2 linked regions of the Formosa agariphila KMM 3901 genome follow. The protein of the gene in region 1 interacts with the protein of each later gene in a pairwise test. Links are inferred from orthologs where the notes say so. Each region holds a gene or a part of one and is shown on either strand. Other genes may lie near its edges. The genes, in order: groL and BN863_RS03025.

What was found.
Region 2: the proteins of groL (region 1) and BN863_RS03025 interact in binary tests that used the Escherichia coli proteins (3 or more experiments, as listed by UniProt). The link is inferred for Formosa agariphila KMM 3901 from one-to-one orthologs.

What each region holds. Positions count from the first base shown.
Region 1 is NZ_HG315671.1:510,623-525,721, reverse strand. Bases 6,095-9,029 are described here. They hold groL (chaperonin GroEL), read left to right. Parts: upstream 6,095-6,715; coding sequence 6,716-8,344; downstream 8,345-9,029. Other genes in these bases: xrtF (exosortase family protein XrtF), read right to left, coding at 8,831-9,029; BN863_RS02165 (exosortase F system-associated membrane protein), read right to left, coding at 8,422-8,853; BN863_RS02175 (co-chaperone GroES), read left to right, coding at 6,316-6,594; secG (preprotein translocase subunit SecG), read left to right, coding at 6,095-6,167. Also shown: topA (type I DNA topoisomerase), read right to left, coding at 1-477; BN863_RS02205 (hypothetical protein), read right to left, coding at 619-1,377; tRNA (N6-isopentenyl adenosine(37)-C2)-methylthiotransferase MiaB, read left to right, coding at 1,518-2,960; BN863_RS02195 (sigma 54-interacting transcriptional regulator), read left to right, coding at 3,017-4,285; BN863_RS02190 (LptE family protein), read left to right, coding at 4,289-4,795; BN863_RS02185 (hypothetical protein), read left to right, coding at 4,798-5,817; more of secG, read left to right, coding at 5,817-6,094; more of xrtF, read right to left, coding at 9,030-9,397; BN863_RS02155 (GAF domain-containing protein), read left to right, coding at 9,488-9,946; BN863_RS02150 (ABC transporter permease), read right to left, coding at 10,070-11,320; purH (bifunctional phosphoribosylaminoimidazolecarboxamide formyltransferase/IMP cyclohydrolase), read left to right, coding at 11,473-13,005; BN863_RS02140 (rod shape-determining protein), read left to right, coding at 13,064-14,092; rod shape-determining protein MreC, read left to right, coding at 14,103-14,927; BN863_RS02130 (hypothetical protein), read left to right, coding at 14,917-15,099.
Region 2 is NZ_HG315671.1:692,731-707,849, reverse strand. What follows is about bases 6,145-9,099. They hold BN863_RS03025 (ABC transporter ATP-binding protein), read left to right. Parts: upstream 6,145-7,215; coding sequence 7,216-7,983; downstream 7,984-9,099. Other genes in these bases: BN863_RS03020 (DUF389 domain-containing protein), read right to left, coding at 7,980-9,099; BN863_RS03030 (MlaE family ABC transporter permease), read left to right, coding at 6,479-7,216; pafA (alkaline phosphatase PafA), read right to left, coding at 6,145-6,363. Outside these bases: rsfS (ribosome silencing factor), read left to right, coding at 1-248; ATP-dependent zinc metalloprotease FtsH, read left to right, coding at 255-2,192; BN863_RS03055 (LUD domain-containing protein), read left to right, coding at 2,310-2,921; BN863_RS03050 (phosphatidate cytidylyltransferase), read left to right, coding at 2,923-3,744; BN863_RS03045 (phosphatidylserine decarboxylase family protein), read left to right, coding at 3,734-4,384; BN863_RS03040 (acyl-CoA-binding protein), read left to right, coding at 4,384-4,650; more of pafA, read right to left, coding at 4,708-6,144; more of BN863_RS03020, read right to left, coding at 9,100-9,485; BN863_RS03015 (mannose-1-phosphate guanylyltransferase), read right to left, coding at 9,489-10,568; BN863_RS03010 (SprT-like domain-containing protein), read right to left, coding at 10,580-11,173; BN863_RS03005 (dimethylarginine dimethylaminohydrolase family protein), read right to left, coding at 11,251-12,165; BN863_RS03000 (citrate synthase), read right to left, coding at 12,262-13,548; eno (phosphopyruvate hydratase), read right to left, coding at 13,717-15,006. UniProt on the Escherichia coli protein: Part of the ABC transporter complex MlaFEDB, which is involved in a phospholipid transport pathway that maintains lipid asymmetry in the outer membrane by retrograde trafficking of phospholipids from the outer membrane to the inner membrane.

The sequences.
Region 1 (15,099 bases):
TTTTACTTTACGCCATAAAACTGGAGATAATTCGTAACCTACAATTCTATCTAATACGCGACGTGCTTGTTGCGCATCGACTAAATTATAATCTATACCACGCGGATTTTCAATTGCTTTTTGAATAGCTGTTTTAGTAATCTCGTGAAATACAATACGTTTTGTTTTGGCTTTATCTAATTTTAAAGTCTCGGCTAAATGCCAAGCAATAGCCTCACCCTCGCGATCCTCATCACTTGCTAGCCAAACCATTTCGGCTTTCTTAGATAAATCTCTAAGCTTTTTAACAACTGCTTTTTTATCGGAGGAGACTTCGTATTTCGGACTAAAATCACCTTCTACATCTACACCTAATTCCTTAGATGGTAAATCGGCAATATGCCCAAAACTAGACTCTACTTTATAATCTTTACCTAAAAATTTCTCGATCGTTTTCGCCTTTGCAGGTGACTCCACTATTACTAAATTCTTCGCCATTTTTATTTTTTTGGTGCTACAAATGTATATCAAAAAAGCAACATCATCCTAATTTTATGAGCAATCCCTACGATGAAAGGTAAAAAACATCGATTTTAAATCGAAATATCTTCAGTATAATTATTAATTTTATAAGAATAATTAATGTCTTTCTATAGAAACAGTTTCGTCTTCGGAATTCTCGAAGCCAATTACTTCCTTATAAATTATATATAAAGGTAAGTATGCAAAAGATACTGTAGCAAACAAACCAACAAAGCATAATATCAGCCCCACCATTTCGGCAAGAATTCCGCAGATTAACATTAAACCAAACGTAATTAACCATTTTTTATGTCCTAATTTAAAACTTGCCTTAACAATATCTGTAACGCGTGCTTCTGGATTGAAAGCAAAAATAACCGTTAAAAAAGACATTGGAACCATAACATAAAATAAGGGCAATAAAAACAAGATACTCGCCAGTAGACTAATTGCAATACCCACTACAGATAACTTAATTAACTTCATGAAATACGCCTTTTTAAAATAATAGAAATAATCATCTTTCACCGATTCCTCTAAATCTCTTTGCTTACAAATTCTATAAAAAGCAGCCATTAAAGCAATACTAAAAGCTGAGGCTAAAATTATAAATGCAATAAAAAATAAAGCACCAAGTATTAAGAATGGAACATTAAGTTCGTCATTACTAGCCATTAATTCTGGATCTACGCCTACCATTAATAAAGGGATGTATATAATACCATATAAAGGAAGAATTCCCACAATAGATATCAAGACTGTAATTAATCCTTGTACCCAAACTTTCTTAAAAAGTTCTATAGCTTGACTAAATATAACTCCGAAATCTAAAGGTTTCGCTTGATTTACTTTTTGATTAAATTCTGATAAAAACATATCTACTCGTTTTAATTTGCAGATAAAGGACGTATTTTTTAACACAAATACAAGAAAAATTAAACTGCCACTTTGTCAGAAACATATTTATAATTGTATATTTGCAAACTTAATGACTGATAATTATTTTCAGGAGACTTATGGAGAAGACAATTGATGAAAGTAAACAAGGAGAATCCCTTGTATTAGAACAAAAAACAGAAAATTCACGCAAACTATTTATAGAAAGCTACGGCTGTTCTATGAATTTTAGCGATAGTGAAATCGTAGCCTCGATTTTACATAACCAAGGTTATAATACCACACAAAAATTAGAAGAAGCCGATTTAGTATTAGTAAACACCTGCTCTATTCGTGATAAAGCAGAACAAACGGTACGTAAACGTTTAGAAAAATATAATGCCGTAAAACGTATTAATCCAGGAATGAAAGTTGGCGTGTTGGGCTGTATGGCCGAACGTCTTAAAAGTAAATTCTTAGAAGAAGAAAAAATTGTAGACTTAGTTGTTGGTCCCGATGCTTATAAAGATTTACCAAATCTTTTAGCCGAAGTTGAAGATGGTCGAGATGCGATAAATGTGATTCTTTCTAAAGAAGAAACTTATGGAGACATTTCTCCGGTGCGTTTAAATAGTAATGGTGTAACTGCTTTTGTGTCGATTACTAGAGGTTGCGACAATATGTGCACATTCTGCGTTGTACCATTTACTCGTGGTCGTGAGCGTAGTCGTGAGCCACAAAGTATACTTGAAGAAATTAACGATTTATGGAGTCGTGGTTTTAAAGAAATCACCCTTTTAGGTCAGAATGTAGATAGCTATTTATGGTATGGTGGCGGACTTAAAAAAGATTTTGAAAAGGCCACAGACATGCAAAAAGCGACAGCAGTAAATTTTGCAAAGCTTCTAGAATTATGTGCTAAAGAGCAACCTAAAATGCGTATTCGTTTTTCAACGTCTAATCCTCAAGACTTAACGCTTGATGTTGTTGAAACTATGGCGAAGTACAAAAACATTTGTAAGCACATACATTTACCTGTACAAAGCGGAAGTAACCGTATTCTTAAAGAAATGAATCGTTTACATACACGCGAAGAGTATTTCGAGTTAATAAACAACATCCGTCGTATCCTTCCAGAATGTTCTATTAGCCAGGATATGATTACCGGTTTTCCAACAGAAACTGAGCAAGACCACCAAGACACTTTAAGTCTAATGGAATTTGTAAAATATAATTTCGGGTATATGTTTTATTATTCTGAACGTCCTGGAACCATGGCAGAAAGAAAGATGGAAGACGATATTCCGTTAGAAGTTAAGAAAAGACGCTTAGACGATGTGGTACAATTACAACGTAAACACAGCGAATTCCGAACAAAAGCGTATGTAAATACCGTGGTTGAAGTATTGATTGAAAGAGAATCTAAAAAATCTGAACAACAATGGTCGGGACGAACATCACAAAATATTGTTGCTGTTTTTCCTAAAGGCGATTTTAAAATTGGAGATTTTGTTACCGTTAAAATTACAGACTGTACAAGTGCTACACTAATAGGTGAAGGACTTGGACTTTCTAATCAATAACAACGCTTTTTTTAACTACAACCTAAAAACTAAGATTTAAAAAACCAAATTACAGTATGGAATCAGTTCAAGCCATAAAACAACGTTTCGGAATTATTGGTAACGACCAAAAACTAAATCGTGCCATAGAAAAAGCCATTCAAGTTGCCCCCACAGATATTTCTGTTTTAGTAACTGGAGAAAGTGGTGTTGGTAAAGAAAGTGTTCCTAAAATTATACATCAGTTATCACACAGAAAACACGGCAAATATATTGCAGTAAACTGTGGAGCTATCCCTGAAGGGACTATAGACAGTGAGCTTTTTGGGCATGAAAAAGGTGCTTTTACAGGAGCGACACAAACGCGTTCTGGTTATTTTGAAGTTGCCGATGGAGGAACAATTTTTTTAGATGAAGTTGGAGAATTACCATTAACAACTCAAGTGCGTTTACTGCGTGTATTAGAAAATGGTGAATTTATTAAAGTAGGTTCAAGCCAAGTTCAAAAAACTAACGTGCGTATTGTAGCGGCTACAAACGTAAATATGTTTGAAGCTATTAATAAAGGGAAATTTAGAGAAGATTTATACTACCGTTTAAGTACCATAGAAATACATCTACCTCCTTTACGTGATCGCCAAGATGATATTCACTTATTATTTAGAAAATTTGCGAGCGATTTTGCTTTAAAATATAAAATGCCGACCATAAAATTAACCGATGATGCCACCCTTGAATTACTGAAATTTAGATGGAATGGTAATATTCGTCAGTTAAGAAACGTAGCCGAACAAATTTCTGTTTTAGAAGAAAACAGAACAATTAACGGACAAACTATTCGTGGGTATTTGCCAAATGCAACTTCTAATTTACCGGCTGTAATTTCCAACACAAAATCAGAATCAGATTTTAGTAGTGAACGTGAGATTCTTTATAAAGTATTATTCGACATGAAAGCAGATCTTAATGATCTAAAAAAACTGACTGCCGAATTAATGAAGAACGGGAACGATAAAGATGTTCAGAAAAATAATGAAAGTCTAATTCAAAAAATTTACGGCGATGAATCGGATGCAGAATACGATGAAACCGAAGAAGATTTAGAAATCCTATCTATCGCAGAACCAAAGACCACGAGTTTGGTCGCCCCGTCTAATACTCTATTAGACAAATATCATTTTGCTGAAGAAATTCAGGAAGAAGAAACCTTATCTTTACAAGACAAGGAACTAGAACTCATAAAGAAATCGCTGGAACGTCACCAAGGAAAACGCAAATTAGCAGCGGCCGAATTAGGCATAAGTGAACGCACCTTATACAGAAAAATTAAACAGTACGACTTATAGATTATGACTTTAAAACATTATGTTCTTATATTTTTAGTAGCAATAAGTGTTACTGCTTGTGGTGCTTATTCTTTTACTGGTGCTAAGGTTAATCCTAATACAAAGACATTTCAGGTTAATTATTTTCAGAATAACTCTATTTTAATTGAACCTGGTTTAGATTTAGATTTCACGAATGCATTAACAGATTTGCTGTTAAATCAAACAAACTTATCACTTGTAAAATCTAATGGCGATTTAGTTTTTGAAGGAGAAATTACAGAATATCGTATTTCGCCAACCACAGCAACTGCCGAAAATACTGCGGCACAAAACAGATTAACCATTTCTGTAAACGTCCGTTTTTACAATAAACAAGATGAAGAATCTGAATTCGAAAAACGTTTTTCATTCTTCTACGATTATGCAGGTACCGCTCAACTTGTTGGTTCACAAAAAGTAACAGCTATAGACGAAATTTTCGAGCGATTAACGCAAGATATTTTCAATGCAGCTTTAGCACAATGGTAACAATGACACATACCGAGTTTACACATATTTTACAATATCCAGAAGCGTTGCAACCTACTCAAGCCGAAGCGTTGCAAAATGTATTAGATGAGTTTCCGTATTTTCAACCAGCTCGAGCCTTATACTTAAAAGCTTTAAAAACAAATGGCAGTTTTAAATATAATCAAGAACTAAAAATAACAGCGGCTTACACTACAGACCGTAGTATTTTATTCGATTTTATTACTTCGAAAGCATTTACTCAGAACGAAATCTCTCGATTTATAAAGCAAAACACATCACACTTAAAAGATATAGAGGTAGATGTTGAAGATATTTCGGTAAACAAAAAAACATCGATAGATGATATACTTACGCAACACATCGATGAAACAGAAGGCGTGCTTGACCCCGAATTATTTCAGCCTAAAATAGCACCTGCTAAACTTGTACATTTTTCGGAAGAACCTACTGAAGAAGTCGAACTTTCTAATAAAGAGGATGACGAAATTATAAATACGGAAGCCACTACTAAAGAAACAGAAGAAACTACAGCTGTTACCTCTGCTCCTGAAGCTGTTTTAGAACTAGGCAAACCTCTAGATTTTAACACAAATGAAACGCATTCGTTTAACGAATGGTTAAAACTTACATCGTTCACTCCCGTAGACCGCACAGCTCCTGCGCCATCAGCCTCCAAAACAGAGGTTACAAAACCTAAAAAAGAAAAGAAATCGGCAAATAATCCATCTCCAGAACAGTCTAAAAGATTTGCTATAATTGATAAATTTATTTCGAGCAACCCTAAAATAGACCCTAAAAAATCTTCGGGAGTCACTCAAAATCTAGCAGAGTCTCATGTCTTACAGCCTGAATCACTGATGACAGAGACTTTAGCACGAATTTATGTAGAACAAAAAAACTACAAAAAGGCAATTCAATCTTATAATATATTAAGTTTGAAATATCCAGAAAAAAGTGGTTTCTTTGCAGACCGAATTAAAGCAATAAAACAAATACAAGAACAAAATAAGAAATCCTAATGAGTACGTTTACAATATTTTTAGTCCTAATCGTAGTAGTAGCATTTTTATTAATCGTAGTAATTATGGTACAAAACCCTAAAGGAGGTGGATTATCTTCTTCTTTTGGAGGAGGTGGTTCTCAACAAATTGGTGGTGTTAAGAAAACTACTGACTTTTTAGATAAGAGCACATGGACATTAGCAGGATTAATGTTAGTATTAATTTTACTATCTAATGTAGCAATTAACAGAGGAACTGGAACTTTAGAGTCTAAAGCTTTAGATACAGAATCTACAGCACAACCTTTACCAGCTGCTGCACCAGCAAATACGCTACCTGTTGACCCAACGGAAGACGCTGCAGAGTAAACAAAACAACTCATATTTATAATATTAAAATGCCAACTTTTACAGTTGGCATTTTTTGTTACTGAAAGTTTGTCATACCCTGCGAATTGGCACAATTTTCGAATGTTGTTTACACATAAATATAAACTAATTAAAATCATATAATAAAATGAGTAAAGTAAACATCAGACCACTTGCAGACCGCGTTTTAGTAGAACCACTTCCTGCAGAAACTCAAACAGCATCAGGATTATTTATTCCAGATTCAGCTCAAGAGAAACAACACAAAGGTACCGTTGTTGCTATAGGCACAGGTAAAAAAGATGAACCACTTACTGTAAAAATTGGAGACACTGTACTTTACGGAAAGTACTCTGGTTCAGAATTGAAATTAGAAGGAACAGATTACTTAATGATGCGTGAAGAAGACATCATGGCAATTATCTAATTTTACTTTTCCGAATTACGGAAATCCAAAAAAAAATAATTTATAACAAAAATCAATAGTAAACACAGCAGTCTAAAGCCTATAGCTTAAAGACTAATGTTTATAGAAAAATATTATAAAAATGGCAAAAGATATTAAATTTGATATTGAAGCACGCGACGGTTTAAAACGTGGTGTAGATGCTTTAGCGAATGCAGTAAAAGTAACATTAGGACCAAAAGGTCGTAACGTAATTATCGGACGTTCTTTCGGAGCACCAGTAGTAACTAAAGATGGTGTTTCTGTAGCTAAAGAAATCGAATTAGAAGACGCTTTAGAAAATATGGGCGCACAAATGGTAAAAGAAGTTGCTTCTAAAACCAACGATTTAGCTGGAGACGGTACAACTACCGCTACCGTTTTAGCTCAAGCTATAGTTAAAGAAGGACTTAAAAATGTTGCCGCAGGTGCAAATCCAATGGATTTAAAACGTGGTATCGATAAAGCTGTTGAAGCTATCGTTGCAGATCTTGCAAAACAAACACAACAAGTAGGAGATTCTTCAGAAAAAATTAAACAAGTTGCTGCTATTTCTGCAAATAACGACGATGTTATTGGTGATTTAATTGCAATGGCATTTGGAAAAGTTGGTAAAGAAGGTGTTATTACTGTAGAAGAAGCTAAAGGAACAGATACGTATGTAGATGTTGTAGAAGGTATGCAGTTTGACAGAGGATATTTATCGCCTTATTTCGTTACTGACAGCGAAAAAATGATTACCGATTTAGATAATCCTTACATCTTATTATACGACAAAAAAGTATCTACAATGAAGGATTTATTACCAGTGCTTGAGCCAGTTGCTCAGTCAGGTAAACCTTTATTAATTATTGCTGAGGATGTAGACGGAGAAGCGCTTGCTACTTTAGTAGTAAACAAATTACGTGGATCACTTAAAATTGCTGCTGTAAAAGCTCCAGGATTTGGTGACAGACGTAAAGCTATGTTAGAAGATATTGCAATCTTAACTGGTGGTACAGTAATTTCTGAAGAAAGAGGATTTACTTTAGAAAATGCTACAATCGACATGTTGGGTACTGCAGAACGCATTACTATAGATAAAGATAATACTACTGTTGTTAATGGTTCTGGTGATTCAGAAATGATTAAAAACCGTGTGAATCAGATTAAATCTCAAATCGAAGCAACTACAAGTGATTACGATAAAGAGAAACTTCAAGAACGTCTTGCTAAATTAGCAGGTGGTGTAGCTGTACTTTATGTAGGTGCTGCTAGTGAAGTTGAAATGAAAGAGAAAAAAGACCGCGTAGATGATGCTTTACATGCAACAAGAGCTGCTGTAGAAGAAGGTATCGTTGCTGGTGGTGGTGTTGCTTTAGTAAGAGCAAAAGCTGTACTTGCAGCCATTACTACTGAAAACTTAGACGAAACTACAGGTATCCAAATTGTAGCACGTGCAATTGAAGCGCCTTTAAGAACTATTGTTGAAAATGCAGGTGGCGAAGGAAGCGTAGTGGTTTCTAAAGTATTAGAAGGTGAAGGAAACTTTGGTTACGATGCTAAAACTGAACAGTATGTGGACATGCTTGCTTCAGGAATTATCGACCCTAAAAAAGTAACACGTATTGCATTAGAAAATGCTGCTTCTGTTTCTGGAATGATTCTTACTACAGAATGTGCATTAATAGACATTAAGGAAGATTCTCCTGCTATGCCTCCAATGGGTGGTGGTATGCCAGGTATGATGTAATCTTAACATCTTATAAAACTAAAAACCGAAGCCTTAAAAAGCTTCGGTTTTTTTTATACCTATAAACTAATAATATTTTAATTTTTAATTTGTTTCTGATAATAAAATGCAGGCAAGAGCAATAACAATAACAGGGGTTGAATTAAAAATCTGCGAATATTAAATAAAATGAAGTAATTGTCTTGTTTTGCATCTAACACTAGAACCAAAAATACCAGAATTAGAATAACGTAAGCTATCCCATAGAATATTGCCGAAAACTTTAATACGTCTGTATTCTTAAACGCAAAGTAAATAATACCTAACGACAATACTGTATTTAAAAAATAACGTAAGCTTGTAAAAGCAATGAGTTTACATATATTAAAAATAGGCGCGTCTAGAAACAAATAATCATTCTTAAAGAATTCTAGAAAGGGATCGTAAAACAAATCAGCTTCAAAAGCTCTTATTAAAACTAGCCCGATAAATAATAAACCTATTAGACTATACCGCTGAATGTTCTGCATTTTTCTTTTTAAGTTTTACAAAATTATTCACCCAGTACACCCATAATAAAAACACCATACCGTAAATAATTAAAGGAAATACAACGCCGTGTATTAAGTGTTCCGACTCCGGATAATAATAGAGTCCGATAGAAATTATGGCAATACGCAATACATTTACAAGGTATATTAAAACTGTTCCTGCTAAAATATACATTACCGTTTTTTTAATCGTAGAAGCAAATGCAACAATAAACGCTATAAAAAGGATGATAACACTTATTGCATTACACCCTTCAATAACACGAACAATATAAATATCGTTTAAATACAATCTTACCCATTGCTCACCTTCTTGCAAGGCAATGCTAGACTTAAATCCCAACACATTTAATAACACCTGTGTTTGTTCGGCAACTTGGTACGTAATATAATCAGGCTGATAGTGTGTAGTTTTCGACACATCTAAATACCATTTATAACCTAAAGACATTATAAAATACACCGCTAAAAACGTGACTATAAAGCGAATTACAGGTTTATATGTTTTAAATAAAGTTTTCAAATACAAGGGTGTTTCTATAAGGTGTTAAAATTATAAAAATGAAGTTCTATAATCGTAGTAATTTAAATACTTTTACAAAAAAATACAACTATGTCTTTAGCCTCTCTAAAACCTCAAGTGGAAACTATTTTAACTCAAACAGAAAAAACTCTAGACGAACGTTTATTTGCTGTTTGTGAATTACTAGACCAAAACGTATCGTATTACAATTGGGTTGGATTCTACTTTAAAAATGGTGATAAAAACGAACTAAAACTTGGTCCTTATGTAGGCGCACCTACAGATCATACTATTATTCCTTTCGGAAAAGGAATTTGCGGACAAGTGGCTGTTAGTAATGAAAATTTTGTAGTTCCAGATGTTGCTGCACAAGATAACTATATTGCTTGCAGTATTACTGTTAAAGCAGAAATTGTTGTGCCTCTTTTTGTTAATGGCGAAAATGTAGGTCAGATAGATATCGACTCGAATACACCAGACCCCTTTACTGCAGAAGACGAGCGGTTCTTAGAATTTGTTTGTGCAGAAGTCGCTAAACAACTCGAATAAACTTAAACATACATTATAAAAAAGTCTCGACTTCATTCGCTAAAGAAAGAAGTCGAGACTTTTTTTGTATTATAGTTTTGCTTAATATGCACTAAGCTTTTTTTAATCTAATAAATTAAGAACTTACATTCCAGTTCGTATCGCTTCTACAGGGTCTAATTTAGATGCAGAAATTGCAGGTAAAACTCCTGAAATTAATCCGATTAATGTAGATAAAGAAAATCCGAGAAACATATTTTTGAATGATAATATAAACTCAAAATCATCTACAAATTGAGATGCTATTAGCGACACAAGCCAGACAAAAGCAAGTCCGATTAATCCTCCAATAACCGCCAAAATAATTGCTTCGAATAAAAACTGAAATAATATAAATCGGTTTTTAGCACCTAAAGACTTCTGAATTCCAATAAGGTTAGTTCGTTCTTTTACACTTACAAACATAATATTAGCAATACCAAACCCACCAACCAATAGAGAGAATCCGCTTATTACCCAACCAACTAAATTCATTACTCCAATAATATTATCAATTGCATCTGTCATTCCCGACAATTTATTGACGAAAAAATTATCTGGTTCGTCGGCTTTTAAACCTCTATACACTCTAAATTTCTGTTTTAAAACTTGTTCAAAAGCATCGATATCTACTCCTGCTTCAGGCTTAATAGTTATCGCGCCAGGAATACCGTCTGAACCACCATTAGTGAATTGTCTTACAAAGTTTGAAGGCAAATAGGCTTTTTCATCTGGAGAATCGAAAAAGGACGACCCCACTTTTTTAAGCACTCCAATTACGGTTACTTTTCTACCATAAATACGGACTTGTTTACCAATTGGCTGTTCATTCTCGAATAAATTTTTTGCCAATTCGGAACCAATTACAATTACTGGAGCACCTGTAGACGATTCAGATTCGGTATAAAACCGCCCCTCGCCTATTTTTAAATCTTCAATCTCATAAATTCCATAAGATGCCGGCGTTACATCTACATTACTAATTGAGTTATTTTGGTATTTTATGGTTTCAGAATTTCCAAAAATAATATAAGCACTCGATTTTATATCTGGAATATTTCGCTTCACAAATTCGTAATCGTCATTTTCGGTCTGCGGGTAATTATCGCGTTGCCATCTTGGTACTTCTGTTGGTCCGAAAGAATATTTTGTTAGGTAAATGGTATTTTTATCTAAACCCGATAACTGACTCTTGATACTTTGATCTAAAGAATCGACCGCAGCTAAAACCGCTATAATCGAGAAAATACCAATAGTTACGCCCAACAAGGATAAGAATGTTCTTAACCTATTGTTTCGTAAAGCATTTAAGGCAAATGCAAAACTTTCTTTAAAAAGTCTTAAATATAAGATCATTAAGAAGTGCTTTTATTAAATATATGAGAATTTAAAGATAGGACGTTTTAATTATAATTTTGTTACAAAAAAAATAAAAACAAAACAGCAAACAAACTATAAATTTTTTAATGTAAATCCTTACTTTTGCGCATTAATATAACACAACAGTAATGAGCAACGAAAAAACAATCAAATCTGCACTAATCTCTGTATTCAGCAAAGATGGTTTAGAACCTATCATTAAAAAGTTAAACGACTTAGGTGTAACCATGTATTCTACTGGAGGAACACAAGCTTTCATCAACGACTTAGGAATAGACGTTGTACCTGTAGAAGACGTAACATCTTACCCTTCAATTTTGGGTGGACGTGTTAAAACTTTACATCCTAAAGTTTTTGGTGGAATTTTAAATCGTCAAGATAATGAGCAAGATAATGCTGAATTAGCTGAATTTGATATTCCTCAAATAGATTTAGTGATTGTTGATTTGTATCCTTTTGAAGATACAGTTGCCTCTGGTGCTAGTGAACAAGATATAATTGAAAAAATTGATATCGGTGGTATTTCGTTAATTCGTGCTGCTGCTAAAAACTACAAAGATGTAGTTTGTGTATCTTCAGTAAATGAATATGCTTCATTTTTAGAACTTATTTCTGAACAAAATGGAACACTTACTTTAGAGCAAAGAAAAGATTTCGCTAGAAAATCGTTCAACGTATCGTCTCATTACGATTCTGCTATTTTTAATTACTTCAACCAAAACAACGAAGACACTGTTTTAAAAATTAGCGAACAAAACGGACAAGTGTTACGTTATGGAGAAAACCCTCACCAAAAAGGATTTTTCTTCGGGAATTTCGATGACATTTTTACAAAACTTCACGGTAAAGAATTAAGCTACAACAACCTTTTAGATGTTGATGCTGCTGTGAATTTAATAAATGAATTTAAAGGAGACAAACCTACGTTTGCCATTCTAAAACATAACAATGCTTGTGGTGTTGCACAACGCGATACTTTAAAACAAGCTTATACAGACGCACTTGCTGGAGACCCTGTTTCTGCATTTGGTGGTGTATTAATTTCTAACACCGAAATAGATTTAGCTACTGCAGAGGATATTCATTCTTTATTTTGTGAGGTTGTAATCGCACCATCTTTTAGTGAAGATGCTGTAGCCCTTTTAAAAGGAAAGAAAAACAGAATTCTTTTAGTACTTCATGATATTGAAATGCCTAAAACAAATGTAAGATCTTGTTTAAACGGTGTTTTAGTTCAAGATTCTAATAGAGTTACAGACCGTTTAGAAGATTTATCTAAAGCGACAAACAATAATCCTACAGATAGCGAGTTAAATGATTTAATCTTTGCTTCTAAAATCTGTAAGCATACAAAATCTAACACTATCGTTTTAGCAAAAGACGGTCAATTATGTGCTAGTGGAACAGGACAAACAAGCCGTGTAGACGCTCTTAATCAAGCGATACACAAAGCACAGTCTTTTAACTTCGACTTAAAAGGAGCTGTTATGGCGAGTGATGCATTTTTCCCTTTCCCTGATTGTGTAGAGATTGCAAAAAATGCAGGAATTACTGCTGTTATTCAACCAGGTGGATCTATAAAAGATCAATTAAGTATCGATTATTGTAATGATAATGATGTTGCTATGGTATTTACAGGTACACGTCATTTCAAGCATTAATTTCATTACTTTTACGACACTCAATTTTTTAATTAAAGCAAAAAAAGACATATAACGCATGGGATTTTTTGACTTCCTTACAGAAGAAATAGCTATTGACTTAGGAACAGCCAATACACTTATTATCCATAATGATAAAGTTGTGGTGGATAGCCCTTCAATAGTTGCTCGTGATCGTGTTAGCGGTAAAATTATAGCCGTTGGTAAAGAAGCGAGCATGATGCAAGGAAAGACACACGAAAACATAAAAACAATTCGCCCCCTTAAAGACGGTGTAATTGCAGATTTCGATGCGTCTGAACAAATGATAAGTTTGTTTATTAAAAACATTCCTGCTTTAAAGAAAAAAATGTTTACACCTGCACTTCGTATGGTTGTTTGTATTCCTTCTGGTATTACAGAAGTAGAAATGCGAGCAGTAAAAGAATCGTGCGAGCGTGTTAATGGTAAAGAAGTTTATTTAATACACGAACCTATGGCTGCGGCCATAGGTATTGGTGTAGATATTATGCAGCCTAAAGGGAACATGATTGTAGATATAGGTGGTGGTACTACCGAAATTGCAGTAATTGCTTTAGGAGGTATTGTTTGCGACAAATCGGTTAAAATTGCTGGTGATGTTTTTACAAACGATATTATATACTACATGCGTACACAACACAATTTATATGTTGGAGAACGTACTGCAGAAAAAATTAAAATTCAGATTGGTGCTGCTACCGAAGATTTAGAAACGCCTCCAGACGACATGAGTGTTCAAGGACGTGACTTGCTTACCGGTAAACCAAAACAAGTACAAATTTCTTATCGTGAAATTGCAAAAGCATTAGACAAATCTATTCTAAGAATTGAAGATGCTGTAATGGAAACCTTATCGCAAACACCTCCAGAATTAGCTGCCGATATTTATAATACAGGTATCTATTTAGCAGGTGGTGGTTCTATGCTACGTGGTTTAGACAAACGTCTTTCTCAGAAAACAGATTTACCTGTTTACATTGCAGAAGATCCATTACGTGCGGTTGTACGCGGTACAGGAATTACCCTTAAAAACTTACCAAAGTTTAAGAGTGTCTTGATAAAATAGACTTAAAAACATGCAGCAAATATTAAATTTTATTATTCGCAACAAAAACTTTTTGTTGTATTTGCTGCTGTTTTCATTGTCAGTTTTTTTCACGATTCAGACACATTCTTATCATAAAAGTAAATTTATTCATTCTGCTAATTTTTTAAGTGGTGGTATTTACACCCGTATAAATAATATAAATCAGTACTTTGATTTAAAAACGCAAAATGAAAATTTATCTGAAGAAAATGCAAGACTGAGAAACAAACTAGAAAACTATCAATTGTCTCTAGAGCAAAATTATATAGACTCTACAACTTTTAATGGCTCGTATTTATTTAGACCTGTTCGCGTTATTAAAAACAGTTATTCAGCTACCACTAACATTTTAGCTATAGACAAAGGAAGTAAGGATAGTATTCAGCAAGATTTCGGGTTAATAACACCAAAAGGAATCCTTGGTATTGTCGATCAAACAAGTAACAATTATGCCACTGTAATTTCTATTTTAAATACAAAAAGTAGAATTAGTGCACAGCTAAAAAAAACCAATCATTTTGGAACTTTAAGTTGGGATGGGCATTCTCCTAGTACAGTTCAACTTATAGATATTCCAAAAATTGCACCTATTAAAGTTGGTGATACTATAGTAACATCTGGACGTTCTGTAATTTTCCCTAAAGGAATTTTAATAGGAACTATTGAAAGTTTTAAACTAGATGCTGCCGAAAACAATTTCGAAATTAATGTGAGTCTGTTTAACGATATGACAAATATTGAACACGCCTATATTATTGAACATATAGATGCTCCAGAGATTAATAACTTACTAAATCTATCTAATGAACAGTAACGTTATCTCTCAAATATTCAAATTTATAACACTTGTTTTACTACAAGTTATTATTCTAAATCATATTAATTTTTTAGGATTCATTAATCCGTATATCTATATAATTTTTATTGTTCTGTATCCTATAAAGAATGACCGTATTGTTTTTTTATTACTAAGTTTTTTGCTTGGT
Region 2 (15,119 bases), 180 kb from region 1 along the record:
ACTTTATAGTATGTGAGGGAACTTCAAACACTCAAGTGAATGCCATTGTAAACGCTGTTCAGAAAAAAGTAAGTAAAGAACTTAAAGACAAGCCTTGGCATATTGAAGGACAAGATAATGCCGAATGGGTATTAATGGACTATGTTCATGTTGTCGTTCACGTTTTTCAGAAACATATACGCGAATACTATGACATTGAGAGCCTTTGGGGCGATGCAAAAACAACTTTAATTGAAACAAACTATTAAAATTTAATGGCAAACGACAAGAAAACTCCAAATAAGAAACCTAAATTAAATCCGTATTGGATTTATGGAGCAATAATAGCAATTTTTATTGCTATCCAACTTTTTAGTAGTAATAGCTTACAAGATGCTAGTGCTACAACGCCTTCTGAGTTTATGACATATCTTAGAAATGGCGATATTGAAACTGTTGAAATTGTAAATAAAAGAAAAGCAGAAGTCTTCTTAACAGAAGAAGCTTTACAGAAGGAAACGCATAAAGGCTCTAAACCTTCTACATTACTGCCTACAGCTTCAAAACTACCTAATTATAGTTTTGAATTTGGAGACTTACAGAACTTCGAAAATCAAATAAATTCAACAATTACAGATTTAGATTTAAAAACTACTGTAAATTATAAAACCGAACAGAACCTAATGGGTGATTTCCTTATGGGGATTCTTCCTTTTATTCTTTTAATTGGAGTTTGGATTTTTATAATGCGTAGAATGTCTGGCGGCGGCGGCGGTGGCGCTGGTGGTCAAATATTTAACATTGGTAAGTCTAAAGCAAAATTATTCGACCAAAATACAGATGTTAAAACATCATTTAAAGATGTTGCTGGTTTAGAAGGTGCTAAAGAAGAAATTCAAGAAATTGTAGACTTCCTTAAAAACCCTGAAAAATATACATCTCTAGGAGGTAAAATTCCTAAAGGAGCTTTACTAGTAGGACCTCCTGGAACAGGAAAAACCTTATTAGCAAAAGCTGTTGCTGGTGAAGCAAAAGTGCCTTTCTTCTCGTTATCTGGTTCAGATTTCGTTGAAATGTTTGTTGGTGTTGGTGCGTCTCGTGTAAGAGATTTATTCAAGCAAGCGAAAGAGAAATCTCCTGCAATTATTTTTATTGATGAAATTGATGCCATTGGTCGTGCAAGAGGAAAAAACAACATGTCTGGTTCTAATGATGAAAGAGAAAACACATTAAACCAATTATTAACAGAAATGGATGGTTTTGGAACCAATACAAATGTAATTGTATTAGCAGCAACCAACAGAGCCGATGTTTTAGATAGTGCCTTAATGCGTGCTGGTCGTTTTGATAGACAAATTTTTGTTGATCTTCCAGACATTAGAGAGCGTGAAGAAATTTTTGAAGTGCATTTAAAGCCAATCAAAAAGTCTGAAAGTCTAGACACCGATTTCTTAGCAAAACAAACTCCAGGATTTTCTGGTGCAGACATTGCCAATGTATGTAACGAAGCGGCTTTAATTGCTGCAAGACAAGGTAAGAAAGCTGTAGACAAGCAAGATTTCTTAGATGCCGTAGACCGTATCGTTGGTGGTTTAGAAAAGAAAAACAAAATCATTACGCCTAGCGAAAAGAAAGCGATTGCTTATCACGAAGCTGGTCATGCTACTGTGAGTTGGATGTTAGAACATGCTGCACCACTTGTAAAAGTAACGATTGTACCACGTGGACGCTCTTTAGGTGCTGCTTGGTATTTACCAGAAGAACGCTTAATTGTTAGACCAGAACAAATGCTAGACGAAATGTGTGCTGCATTAGGAGGACGTGCTGCAGAGAAAGTTATTTTTAATAAAATCTCTACAGGAGCTTTAAGTGATTTAGAAAAAGTTACAAAACAAGCAAGAGCTATGGTAACTGTTTATGGTTTAAGCGACAAAGTAGGTAACTTAACATATTACGATTCTTCAGGACAAAACGAATATGGTTTCACAAAACCTTATAGTGAAAGAACTGCAGAACTTATCGATAAAGAAATATCTGATATTATTGAGACTCAGTACGAAAGAGCAATAAAACTCTTAGAAGACAATAAAGATAAACTTACCGAATTAGCCGATGTGCTATTAGAAAAAGAAGTTATCTTTAAAGACAATCTTGAAAAGATATTTGGAAAGCGTCCATTCGATCCTGAATTGAAGCCTTTATTAGATAAATAAGTTATTAAATTATTAAGTTTAATAACTGCAAAAATCTTAAATTAACCGTTAGGTTAATTTAAGATTTTTTATCTTTGAACAAATCCTACATAATACAGATTAATAGCGAGAGTCTTAATGAGTCTATTTAGAAAGCTTTTTGGTTCAAAATCAAATAAATCAGAAGAAGAAATACAATCTGAAGACAGGGGCAAATATATGCCTGAAGTTAAACTACCCATTGACGAAAAGTTTACTATAAACTTTAAAGATAACGGTGGTAAGTTCTTGTATTGTGAAAATTTAGATGAAATTTTCCAAACACTAGATTATATCATCGAAGAAAATAGTTGGGAAGACAAGAAGATTCTTATTATTGATAATGATTTAAAAAGGCGCTTTGCCTCTTCTAGTTTAAAAATGGCTAATCCTAATGATACGGATGCTACTTATTTTTTAACTAGTTGTGAAAACTTAATTGCAGACGATGGTTCTCTTTTAATTACCTCAAAACAAATCGCTGAAAAGAAACTTGTAGACTTACCAGATAATTTTATTGTTTTCGCTACCACAAGCCAAATTGTTGGCAGTATTGGTGAAGGATTACGCGGCATAAAATCTAACAACTCTCAAAGAATACCGACAAATATTACTACAATAAAACACTTTAAATCTGTCGAAGAAAAAAACTTTATGACATACGGTAGTAATTCAAAAAACCTATACCTACTTCTTTTAGAAGACCTCTAATATGAAAGAAATTTTTACTAGAGCTATATTTGGTTTAATATACGTCGCTTTATTAATTGTATCTCTTTACAATGAACACGCCTTAGCCGTTTTATTTTTTATTTTCGGGATAATCTCTATTGCAGAATTTAAAAAACTAATAGAATTTAAAGCCTTCTACCCTTATGCTATTTTTATAGTAATGTATTTTGGTTTTGGTTACTGGCATATGCTTTCTCCTAAACTTCAAGGTTTTAATGAAGGCACACAAATACTATTGGTTTTATCTATTTTTGTAAACTTATTTTTAATTAAAGATTTATTTTCTAGAAAAGGTATTCCTCTGTTTAAGTTTAAACGATTTCTTTTAACGAGCTTTTATCTATCAAGTTCATTTATCTTTTTTTTACTAATTGCTCGTTTTAATAACGAATATCAACCAAGTATACTATTAGGTTCATTTATTCTAGTTTGGGTAAACGACACCTTTGCTTTTTTAGTAGGAAAGAACTTTGGAAAGCAAAAATTATTTGAAAAAATTTCACCTAAGAAAACGGTCGAAGGTTTTATAGGCGGACTCTTTTTTGCTTGTGTAGCTAGTTATTTTATTGCTACCTTTACAAACACCTTAAACTTCTCGCATTGGCTTATTTTGTCTATTATTGTGAGTGTTTTTGGAACTTTAGGTGATTTAGTAGAGTCTAAATTTAAACGTCAAGTAAATGTGAAAGATAGCGGTGTAATTATGCCTGGACACGGTGGATTATTAGATCGATTAGATAGCATTATATTTGCCGCACCATTCATTTATTTGTTTTTAAGAGTTATACATTATGTTTCATAAGGAAGGTTTTAAAATTATATTAATCACGTTTGTATCTGTGATTGTTTCGTTTCTAATCGTAGATAATTTCGTATCAATATTATGGTTACGATACCTTCTATTTTTTACTCTTTTAACATTTCTGATTCTAATTTTACAATTCTTTAGAAATCCAAAACGTAACGGAATTCTTAACGAAGACCAAGTATTATCTCCTGTAGATGGTAAAGTCGTTGTAATTGAAGAGGTTTTTGAAAAAGAATATTTTAACGACAAACGTTTACAAGTAAGTGTTTTCATGTCTCCTATTAACGTACATGTTACACGTTACCCTATTGGAGGAAAAGTTGTATTCAGTAAATATCATCCTGGTAAATTTCTAGTCGCTTGGCATCCAAAAGCTAGCGAAGAAAATGAGCGTACTACAGTTGTTGTTGAAAATAACAAACAAATTAAAGTATTACACCGTCAAATTGCTGGTGCTTTAGCTAAGCGTATTGTTAATTATGCTAAAGTTGGAGATGATGCAGTTCAGGCGAGTGATTCTGGTTTTATAAAATTTGGGTCTAGAGTTGATTTATTTTTACCTTTAGGAACTAAAATTAATGTTAGCCTAAACGATAAAGTTAAAGGTGGAGAAAGTATTATAGCCGAATTGTAATGACTTCTGAAGAATTAGATATTGCCTTTAAAGACGCAGTAGAGCGTATTAATAATCTTTCTGGACCATTTCCCGCAGATTTCCTTTTACGACTGTATGCATACTATAAGAAAGCCACTAACGATTACAATAGGCCAAGTTCTGCAAAGCCTATAATTAATGCCTTTAAAACAAATGCACTGTTTCAAGTTAAAGATATCTCTCGAGATGAAGCAAAGCGCATTTATATAGATCTTGTAGACAATTATTGTTTATACAGAAAGTAGCTCCTAAGAGCTACCTTCAATATAAATATATTACAACCTTATTTTATTTTACAATTCTTAGTTTTCTAAAACAAATTCTAATGGTTTTCCAGTTGAACCATTTGGAAAGCTAATTCCTAATAATCCAGATACTGTTGGAGCAATATCGATTATTTCTGTTTTCTGCAATGTGCTTCCGTGCTTAATTCCTTTTCCAAAAAACAATAAAGGTACATGTGTGTCGTGATTTAATCCAGAACCATGTGTAGACCCTTGTGTTGGATATGAAATTACAGCTGGGCTAAATTCAAAAAGTATATCTCCAGATCGCCTCTGATTGTATCCGTTTTTTAATAAAGCAGCTACACCTGTAGTAAAATCGTTATTAGCAATAACCGAAGCTGAATATGCCACATTTATATTCTCTAAAGTTATTAAGTGATTAGCAATCTCTTGCTGAACGTCTGCTAAGTTTAAGTTAAGTCCATTAACCTTATTACGGTCTAGAAATATTTGATTGTTACTTACGTTTTCAATTAAATCTGAGGCACCGTATTTTGTTGTCATAAAACGATCTAATTCCGCCGTGAATTCATCATCACCAAAATATCCAGATGGCACATCATGAGAATGTAAATATGCAGGGACATCGACAGCTCCATGATCAGCAGTTAAAAACACGGTATATTCACCTTTACCAACATAGCTATCTAAGATTTTAAACATACGTTCTAAATCTTTATCTAATCTTAAATACGTATCCTCTACCTCTTTAGAATTTACTCCAAAATTATGTCCTACATAATCTGTAGACGAAAAACTAACAGTTAACACATCGGTAACATCATCTTTACCTAAATCTTCACCTTTTATTGCTGCTATAGCAAAATCGGCTATGATACTGTTTCCATAAGGTGTGCCTTTAATGATATCGAAATTGCCATTTTCTTTACTTAATTTCTTTAAATCGTAAGGAAAACTTGCTGTTTCTTTTCCTGTAAATCCACGCTCAAATTCGTTTTCATCTATGCCACTTTCGGTATACGTCTTTATATTATAAAGTGTATTCCAATCTTTTAAATAAGATTTAGCAGTATTTGAACTATTAAACTTTTGTACCCATTTTGGTAAATCCTCTTGATAATAAGTGCTTGATATAAATACACCTTCATCTTTTCCGTGAAACCAATATGCAGCATTGGCGGTATGACCAGCAGGTAAAATTGCACCTCTATCTTTTACAGATATACCAATTGTTTTTCCTTCCATTTGAGTAAACAATCTGTTTTCATCTGCAAAAGTTGTTGTTAACATACGGCGTGGGGACATTAGTCCTGCTTTATCCTTTGTACCTAGAGGCACTACAGCTGCATCTCCTGCGCAATATACACTTTCCTTCGTTTCTTTGTCATACCAATTATTTCCAATAACACCATGATTCATTGGCGACGTTCCGGTAAATACAGAAGCATGCCCTGGAGCTGTTTTAGTAGGTATATAATTGAAATGGTTATTTTTACAATTAAAGCCTTCGTTTATCATGCGTTTAAAACCACCTTCACCATATTTATTATAAAATCGCGTTAAATAATCGTAGCGCATTTGGTCTACTACAATACCAACCACTAACTTTGGCTTTACGTAAATTTCTGAGGTTCCATTTCCTTGGTCTTTTTGCGCAAAACCGCTTACATAAAGCATGCAGGCTACAAAAAGTAAAATTGAATTTTTCATAAAAGATTTTTTATTTCTAGAAACGCAAAAATAAGGTTTTTAAAACCGTTCTTAATTTAAATAATCATTAAATAAGTAATAGTATTTTTTTACATTAGCATTTACAAATTATTCTATGAGTTACTTAAACAGTATTGGCGCTTACGTCTTAATGATCATTGAGATTTTCAAAAAACCAACCAAATGGTCGGTGATGAAAAAACTCATTCTAAAAGATATCGATGATTTAATTATTGGGTCTTTAGGAATCGTTGCGTTTATTTCATTTTTTGTTGGAAGTGTAGTTACTATACAAACAGCATTAAACATGGATAATCCATTAGTACCGAAATCATTAATTGGTTTTGCTACCAGACAGTCGGTTATTCTAGAATTTGCACCTACTTTTATTTCAATTATTATGGCAGGTAAAGTAGGGTCTTTTATTACTTCTAGTATAGGAACCATGCGTGTTACAGAACAAATTGATGCCTTAGAAGTTATGGGAATAAATGCTTTAAATTATTTAGTTTTCCCAAAACTAATTTCATTAATGCTGTATCCTTTTGTAATCTCTATATCTATGTTTTTAGGAATATTAGGAGGATTAGCCGCTTGTGCTTTTGGTGATTTTGCTACGGTAAACGATTATATTACAGGATTACAAGACGACTTTACACCGTATCATATTGTGTATGCCTTTATTAAAACTATTGGTTTTGCATTTCTATTAGCCACCATTCCATCGTATCATGGGTATTACATGAAAGGTGGCGCTTTAGATGTTGGTAAAGCAAGCACGGTCTCTTTTGTTTGGACAAGTGTTGCTATAATTACTTTAAATTTCATACTAACTCAAATCCTATTAAGCTAATGATAGAAGTTAAAGACTTACATAAATCGTTTGGAGATTCCCACATTTTAAAAGGGATTAGTACGACATTTGAAAAAGGAAAAACAAATCTTATAATTGGACAAAGTGGCTCAGGAAAAACGGTTTTCTTGAAGTGTCTTTTAGGATTATTTGAGTACGAACAAGGGAGCATAGCTTACGAAGGTCGTATTTTTTCGAAATTATCTCATGAACAAAAACGAGATATACGTGCAGAAATAGGAATGGTATTTCAAGGAAGTGCTTTGTTTGACTCTATGACTATTGCTGAAAATGTAAGGTTTCCGTTGCAAATGTTTACCAAACAAAGTAAAAGTGAAATGGACGACCGTGTTAACTTTGTTTTAAAACGTGTTAATCTTGACAATGCACATAATAAACTCCCGTCTGAAGCCTCTGGAGGTATGCAGAAACGTGTAGCGATAGCACGTGCAATTGTAAATAAACCGAAGTATTTATTTTGTGACGAACCTAATTCTGGGTTAGACCCAAAAACGGCAATCGTAATAGATAATCTTATTCAAGAAATTACAGACGAATACAACATTACTACAGTTATAAATACGCATGATATGAACTCTGTAATGGAAATAGGAGAAAAGATTGTGTTCTTGAAAGATGGTTTAAAAGCTTGGGAAGGCTCTAATGAAACCATCTTTAAAACAGATAATGAAACGGTAACAGATTTTGTATACTCTTCAGAATTATTTAAGAAAGTAAGAAAAATGTATATTGAAGAAAACCTTTAGTTTTTTATTCGGATAACAGATAATGTATCCAGTTTCAACTTATATTTCAACCAACGCTCTAACTTCTCTTGCTCCTTTTCTATAGCAGCTTCTTTTAACGTTTTATCTTTTTTCCAACGAACCGAAAATACAGGAAGTGTATCTATTTCTTTAAAATTAGAAGATATAACAGTTGAGTAACTAAACATATCAAGGTCTTCATAATTAATATGTACCTCTTTCATAACATCCTCAAAAGGAATAGCCTTTTCTTCTAAATATTGTAACTGCCCTACTTTTTTCTCTAAATAAGCAATCTTTTGCGTTTGCGACAGTAAATCTAGTGAGTCTCTAGTTCGCAACTGCTCCATATATTTAAAATTATCTACATCGTTTCTATTCTGATTGAATACAAAATGTGAGTTTTTTAATGCTGGATAATCATTTAAACGTGCTTTTAAAAGATCTATGGTTTCTTCTGGAATATACCCTAATCCATAAGTATTAAACTGTATTATAGATCCATCCTCTTTATTAGAGTACTTATAAACTACATTCTTTTTAACAAACTCAGATTGTGGTAAACCTTCCAATTCACGATCAAGATATAATTGAGCTTCACGTTTAAAGTTACTCTCTTTTAGAACATCTATAAATGTCCAAATTGCAGGAATCATAGCCACAACAGCCAAAAGTGAAGCAATTTGAGAAATACGTTTTCTTTTCTTAGAATTCACGTATTTTATCATAGGGAATCCTAAAATCTTAAGCGCTATAAATGTCGCTAAAGCAATAAAAATAGTATTAATCATGAACAGGTAAAAAGCTCCTGATGCATAACCAATTCCCTTAGAAAAATCGTTGAAAGACACTGCTAAACCGTAACCCACCGTACATAGCGGAGGCATTAACGCCGTAGCAATTGCCACACCAAAAATAACAGATGCAATAGTTCCTTTTTTTGTTCTAGCAATAATTAAAGCCGCCCCACCAAAAAAGGCTATAAGCACATCTCTAATATCTGGTTTTGTTCTTGCTAAAAGTTCTAAAGATTCTTCTTGAAGAGGAAAAAATTTATAAAATAAGAATGCCGTTAAAACACTCAGAAAAATCATTACACCGAAGTTAATTAATGATTTTTTAAGCGTATCGATATCATTAATTGCTACGGATAATCCTATTCCTAAAATAGGTCCCATTAAAGGAGAAATTAACATGGCACCAATTACAACCGCTGTAGAGTTAGCATTCAGTCCAATAGAAGCGACAAAAATAGAACAAACCAAAATCCAAGCTGTGGCGCCTTTAAAAGGAATATCTCCTTTAATAGCATCTATAGTGGCTTGCTGATCGGTGTCTTGTCTGAAATCTAAAATCTCTGAAATAAAGTTTCTAAGATTTTCAAATAACCCTTTGGCATCCTTTTTAATAGCCTCTTTAGATTCTTCTACAGCTGCGTCTTGTGCTTGTGCCTTCTTCTTATCTACTTCTTCTTCAGAAAAATTAAACTTATTCTCGCTCATATATTAACAGTACTTGTCTCCAAAAACGTCTTTTACTTTATTACGTAATTGTTTTATATCTTGTTCTTTTTCTTTTGGGTAAATTAAAAGAACATCATCTTTATCGATTATAATATAATCATTTAACCCTTCGACTACAACAATTTTATCACCTTTAGTTCTTATCATATTCCCACTAGCATCTTCAACTAAAGTTCTAGCATTAACAACGGCATTGTTATCTGCATCTTTATCTAGTTTATCGTATAAGCTACCCCATGTTCCTAAATCGTTCCAATCGAATTCTGCTGACAAAACATAAACATTTTTAGAGCTTTCCATTATGGCATAATCTACAGATATATTTTCTGCTTTCACATAATTTTCTTCTATAAATGAACTCTCTAAGTCTGTATTATACGCAGATATTCCGTTTTCAAATAATTGGAATAATTCTGGCTGATTAGATTTAAATGCTTTTAAAACACTAGCTACACTCCACATAAAAATACCTGCATTCCAAACAAAGTTTCCTTGTTTAATAAACGATTTTGCCGTTTCATAATCTGGTTTTTCACGAAATTGTTTTACTGGTTTTACTACATTTTCAGTTTCTGTATCGTATTCAATATAACCATAACCTGTATTAGGGAAAGATGGTTCTATGCCTAATGTCATTAAAGCATCATGTTTTGCACAAAAATCAAATGCAGTTAATACATTCTTAGAAAAAGCCTCCTCGTCTTCGATCCAGTGATCACTTGGAGCAACTAACATTAAAGCATCCGGATTTTCTTTTTGAATTTTTAATGCTGCATATAATATACAAGGTCCAGTGTTTTTCATTGCTGGCTCAAGAACCACTTGTTTCTGAGAAACTTCTGGAAGTTGTTCTAAAACTAAATCATTATAATCTTCATTCGTAAGAATATAGATATTCTCTTTAGGAATGAATCTAGATAAACGCTGAAATGTTTTTTGAATTAACGTTTCTCCTGTTCCTAACATATCGTGGAATTGCTTTGGAAAACTATTCATACTAACAGGCCAAAATCTTGAACCTACTCCTCCAGCCATAATTATGGCATAATTATTTTTATTCATTCCTTTTCTTATTAAATAACTTCTATTTCTGCATTTGGACTAAACAAGTATGTTTTACCCGTGTTAATTTCTATGCATTCAAAGCGCTTTACACGCTTATTTCCTTTTTTAAATTTTCTACCGTTGTAAATTTTAAATATACTGCCTTTTGGCGCTTCAAAAATATATGTTTTATCCGACTTTTCATCAAATTGTTTTAAAGCCAAAGCTAAAACATGGTCTGTATCGCTAGTTGCCTTTGGATTTATAAAGTGTTTAGCCAATAATGGTAACAATTCATAAGGAAATATATCTGGATTTATAAAGGGTAACATTAAATGCTGAAACGTATATTTCCACTCTTTACCATGTGGTTTTATTGTTACACCATACACCTTGAAAGCTTCAAAATGAGCAATTTCATGAATTAAAGTTATTAAAAAACGATATGGGTTTAAGTTTGCATTAACAGTAATTAAATGTCTGCCATTAGGTAATTTTCTATAATCGCCATGCCTCGTTTTACGTTCCTTTTTAACGATAAACTCTAACTTGTCATTATTTAATAATTCCAAGACTTTGGGAATCGCTTTTTCTGGTATATAATGTTGAAGTATATTTTGCATTATAATGCAAATGTAAAGGAAACTAACTTAATTGCAATATTAAAATACCTTTAAGCTTTATCCGATACATAAATTAATTAATCTCTAATTAAAGGCATCGTAGAACAACGTAATAAACCTTCTTGTTTAGAAATTTCTGCATATGGTACTTCTTCTACAGTGATATTGTTTGATCGCAACCAGGTGTTTAATCTTTTAAAATTTTCTTCAGAAATCACTACATTTTCAGCTATTGAAAAGACATTACTATACATATTATACATTTCGTCTCTTGTAATATGAAAAAGGTTGTCTTCTCCAAATAAATCAACTAAATATAAATAATCGTTTACATCTCTAAAACCGTCTTTATAAATAATACCTTTGTCTTTACCAACCGGTTGAAAACAACAATCTAGGTGTAATGCATTATCTCTTGCTTCTGTTTTTGATTTAGCTAAATCAAATTCTTTTACAGTTTTATCTGGAAATAAAGATTTTATAAAATTAACGCCTTCCATATTTGTTCTGGCTGTAATATGATTTGAATAGTCAGTCCCTTTATAAGTTCCTATAAATATATAATCATTCCAAAGCATAACGTCTCCACCTTCAATATGAACAGCTTCTGGTGGTGTAATAATATCGTTTGGATTAATCTGACTCATTACTTCTTGTAACGCCTCTAACTCTCGTTCGCGATCAGGAAGAATATTAGCCTTTATAAATTTGTTATCTATTACAAACGCAATATCTCTTGCAAAAATCTGATTACAATTTTCTATAATTTTTGGACGAAAAACGGTAACATCATACTTCTTAAAAACCTTAGCAACAGCTTCAATTTCTTTAAGCATGTCTTCTTCTTTTGGGTAAGTACCAGCTTTTATATGTTCTATTGATTTTGGATCGTAAGCATCTTCTATAGCAGGAACTGGTCCATTACTAATTGCTGTTCCTAATACTACCGCACGAATGCGAGACGTTTCATTTGTTACATGTAATGACAACATAGTTCTAAAATAAAAATGTCATTTTGAACATTTATAAAACATATAATATGTTCTAGAATTATTCAAAATGACATTTGATTAATAAATCGTTAAGTCCTAACGATTCTCAACTTCAACAAAAGGTCTTTGTGTTTCTCCAATATATAATTGACGTGGACGACCTATTGGTTCTTTACGTAAACGCATTTCTCTCCATTGTGCAATCCAGCCTGGTAAACGCCCAATTGCAAACATAACTGTAAACATCTCTGTTGGGATATTCATAGCTCTGTAAATAATACCTGAGTAAAAATCTACGTTTGGATATAATTTTCTTTCAACAAAGTATGGATCTTCTAAAGCTTCTTTTTCTAAACCTTTAGCAATTGCTAAAATTGGATCTTCAACACCTAAAGCTTCTAATACTTCATCTGCCGCTTTTTTAATGATTTTAGCTCTTGGATCGAAATTTTTATAAACTCGGTGTCCGAAGCCCATTAATCTAAATGGATCATTTTTATCTTTTGCTTTCGCCATATACTTTTTAGTGTCTCCACCATCAGCTTCTATAGCTTGAAGCATTTCTAATACTGCTTGGTTAGCACCACCATGAAGAGGTCCCCATAATGCTGAAATACCTGCAGATATAGATGCGAATAAACCTGCGTGAGCGGAACCTACTATACGTACAGTAGATGTAGAACAATTTTGTTCGTGATCTGCGTGTAAAATTAACAATTTATCTAAAGCATCTACCAATACTTGATTTTGAACATATTTAGTACTTGGTTTTGAAAACATCATTTTAAGAATGTTCTCAACATATCCTAATTCGTCATCACCATAATCAAGAGGTAAACCTTGTTTTTTACGCATTGTCCAAGCAACTAAGACTGGCATTTTACCTAAAATCTTAACAACAGATTTATACATATCTTCTTCAGATTCTACATTCACAGAAGAAGGGTTAAACGCTGTTAAAGCACTTGTTAATGATGAAATGATTCCCATTGGGTGCGCAGACTTAGGGAACGCTTCTAAAATTTTCTTTATATCTTCGTCTACTGCAGACTGAGCTTTAATATCGTCATGAAACTTATCGTTTTGTGCTTTTGTAGGTAATTCCCCAAAAATTAATAGATAAGCAACTTCAAGGAAGTCTACTTTTTGAGCAAGTTCTTCTATTGAATAACCACGATATCTTAAAATTCCTTTTTCACCATCTAAAAAGGTAATGGCACTTTCACATGACCCAGTGTTTTTAAAACCTGAATCTAATGTAATCACTCCTTTTGTAGCAGTTCTTAAAGTAGTTATATCGATTGCGACTTCATTTTCGGTTCCTGTTACCAAAGGAAATTCATACTTTTCCCCATCGATTTCAATTGTGGCTTGTTTTGACATATTACTATACTTGTGTTTTGTTTTTCTTGATTCGCGCTAAAATACAAAATCTATTACTAATTATTTATAAAAATCTTATATCAATACTTAATAATTTTGTTAATATATAAATAAAAAAAAACGATTATTTCAAGAAATAATCGTTTTTATAAGATATTAAAAAAAGTATTAGAATTTAAATGCTTTCCCTTGTGGGTAATAAGCAACTTCTCCTAATTCTTCTTCGATACGTAATAACTGATTGTATTTAGCCATACGGTCACTTCTTGATGCCGAACCTGTTTTAATTTGACCACAGTTTAAAGCTACAGCTAAATCTGCAATTGTATTATCTTCGGTTTCTCCAGAACGGTGAGACATTACAGAAGTATAACCAGCATTTTTAGCCATGTTAACGGCTGCAATAGTTTCTGTTAAAGAACCAATTTGATTTACTTTAATTAAGATTGAATTTGCAATACCTTCATCAATACCACGAGATAAACGTTCTACGTTAGTTACAAATAAATCATCTCCAACTAATTGAACTCTGTCTCCTATTTTTTCAGTAAGTAATTTCCATCCTTCCCAGTCATTTTCATCCATTCCGTCTTCAATAGAGATAATTGGATATTTAGCTGATAATTCTGCTAAGTATTCTGCTTGTTCAGCACTCGTTCTAATTTTTCCAGTTGAACCTTCAAATTTAGTATAGTCATATTTACCATCTACAAAAAATTCTGCAGCAGCACAGTCTAAAGCAACCATAATTTCATCTCCAAAAGAATAACCGGCTTTTTCAACTGCTAATTTAATTGAATCTAAAGCATCTTCTGTTCCACCTTCTAAAGTTGGAGCAAAACCTCCTTCGTCACCTACGGCAGTACTTAAACCTCTGTCGTGTAATACTTTTTTAAGGTTATGGAAAATTTCAGTACCCATTTGCATGGCATGAGTAAAGTTTTTAGCCTTAACTGGCATAATCATAAACTCTTGGAAAGCGATTGGGGCATCACTGTGTGATCCTCCATTAATAATATTCATCATTGGTACTGGTAACGTATTAGCAGAAACTCCACCTACGTAACGATATAAAGGCACTCCTAATTCGAAAGCTGCGGCTTTAGCTACTGCTAAAGACACACCTAAAATAGCGTTAGCACCTAATTTAGATTTGTTAGGTGTACCATCTAAATCTATCATGATTTGATCAATTTGATTTTGATCGTATACAGACATTCCTAATAATTCTTCAGCTATAATACTATTTACATTATCTACAGCTTTAGATACTCCTTTACCCATATAAGCATCTCCACCATCTCTCAATTCCACTGCTTCATGCTCACCTGTAGATGCTCCTGAAGGAACTGCCGCTCTTCCAAATGCTCCAATTTCTGTTTCTACATCTACTTCAACTGTTGGATTTCCACGGGAATCTAAAATTTGTCTTGCATGAATCTTGATAATTCTACTCATCGTATTAGTATTTAAAAGGTTAATTTTGTTGTTATAAAACACTAAATTACAAAATTGTAAGTCTACATTTTAACAAATATTGTTATATTTATCTTATAATCTTACTACATTGT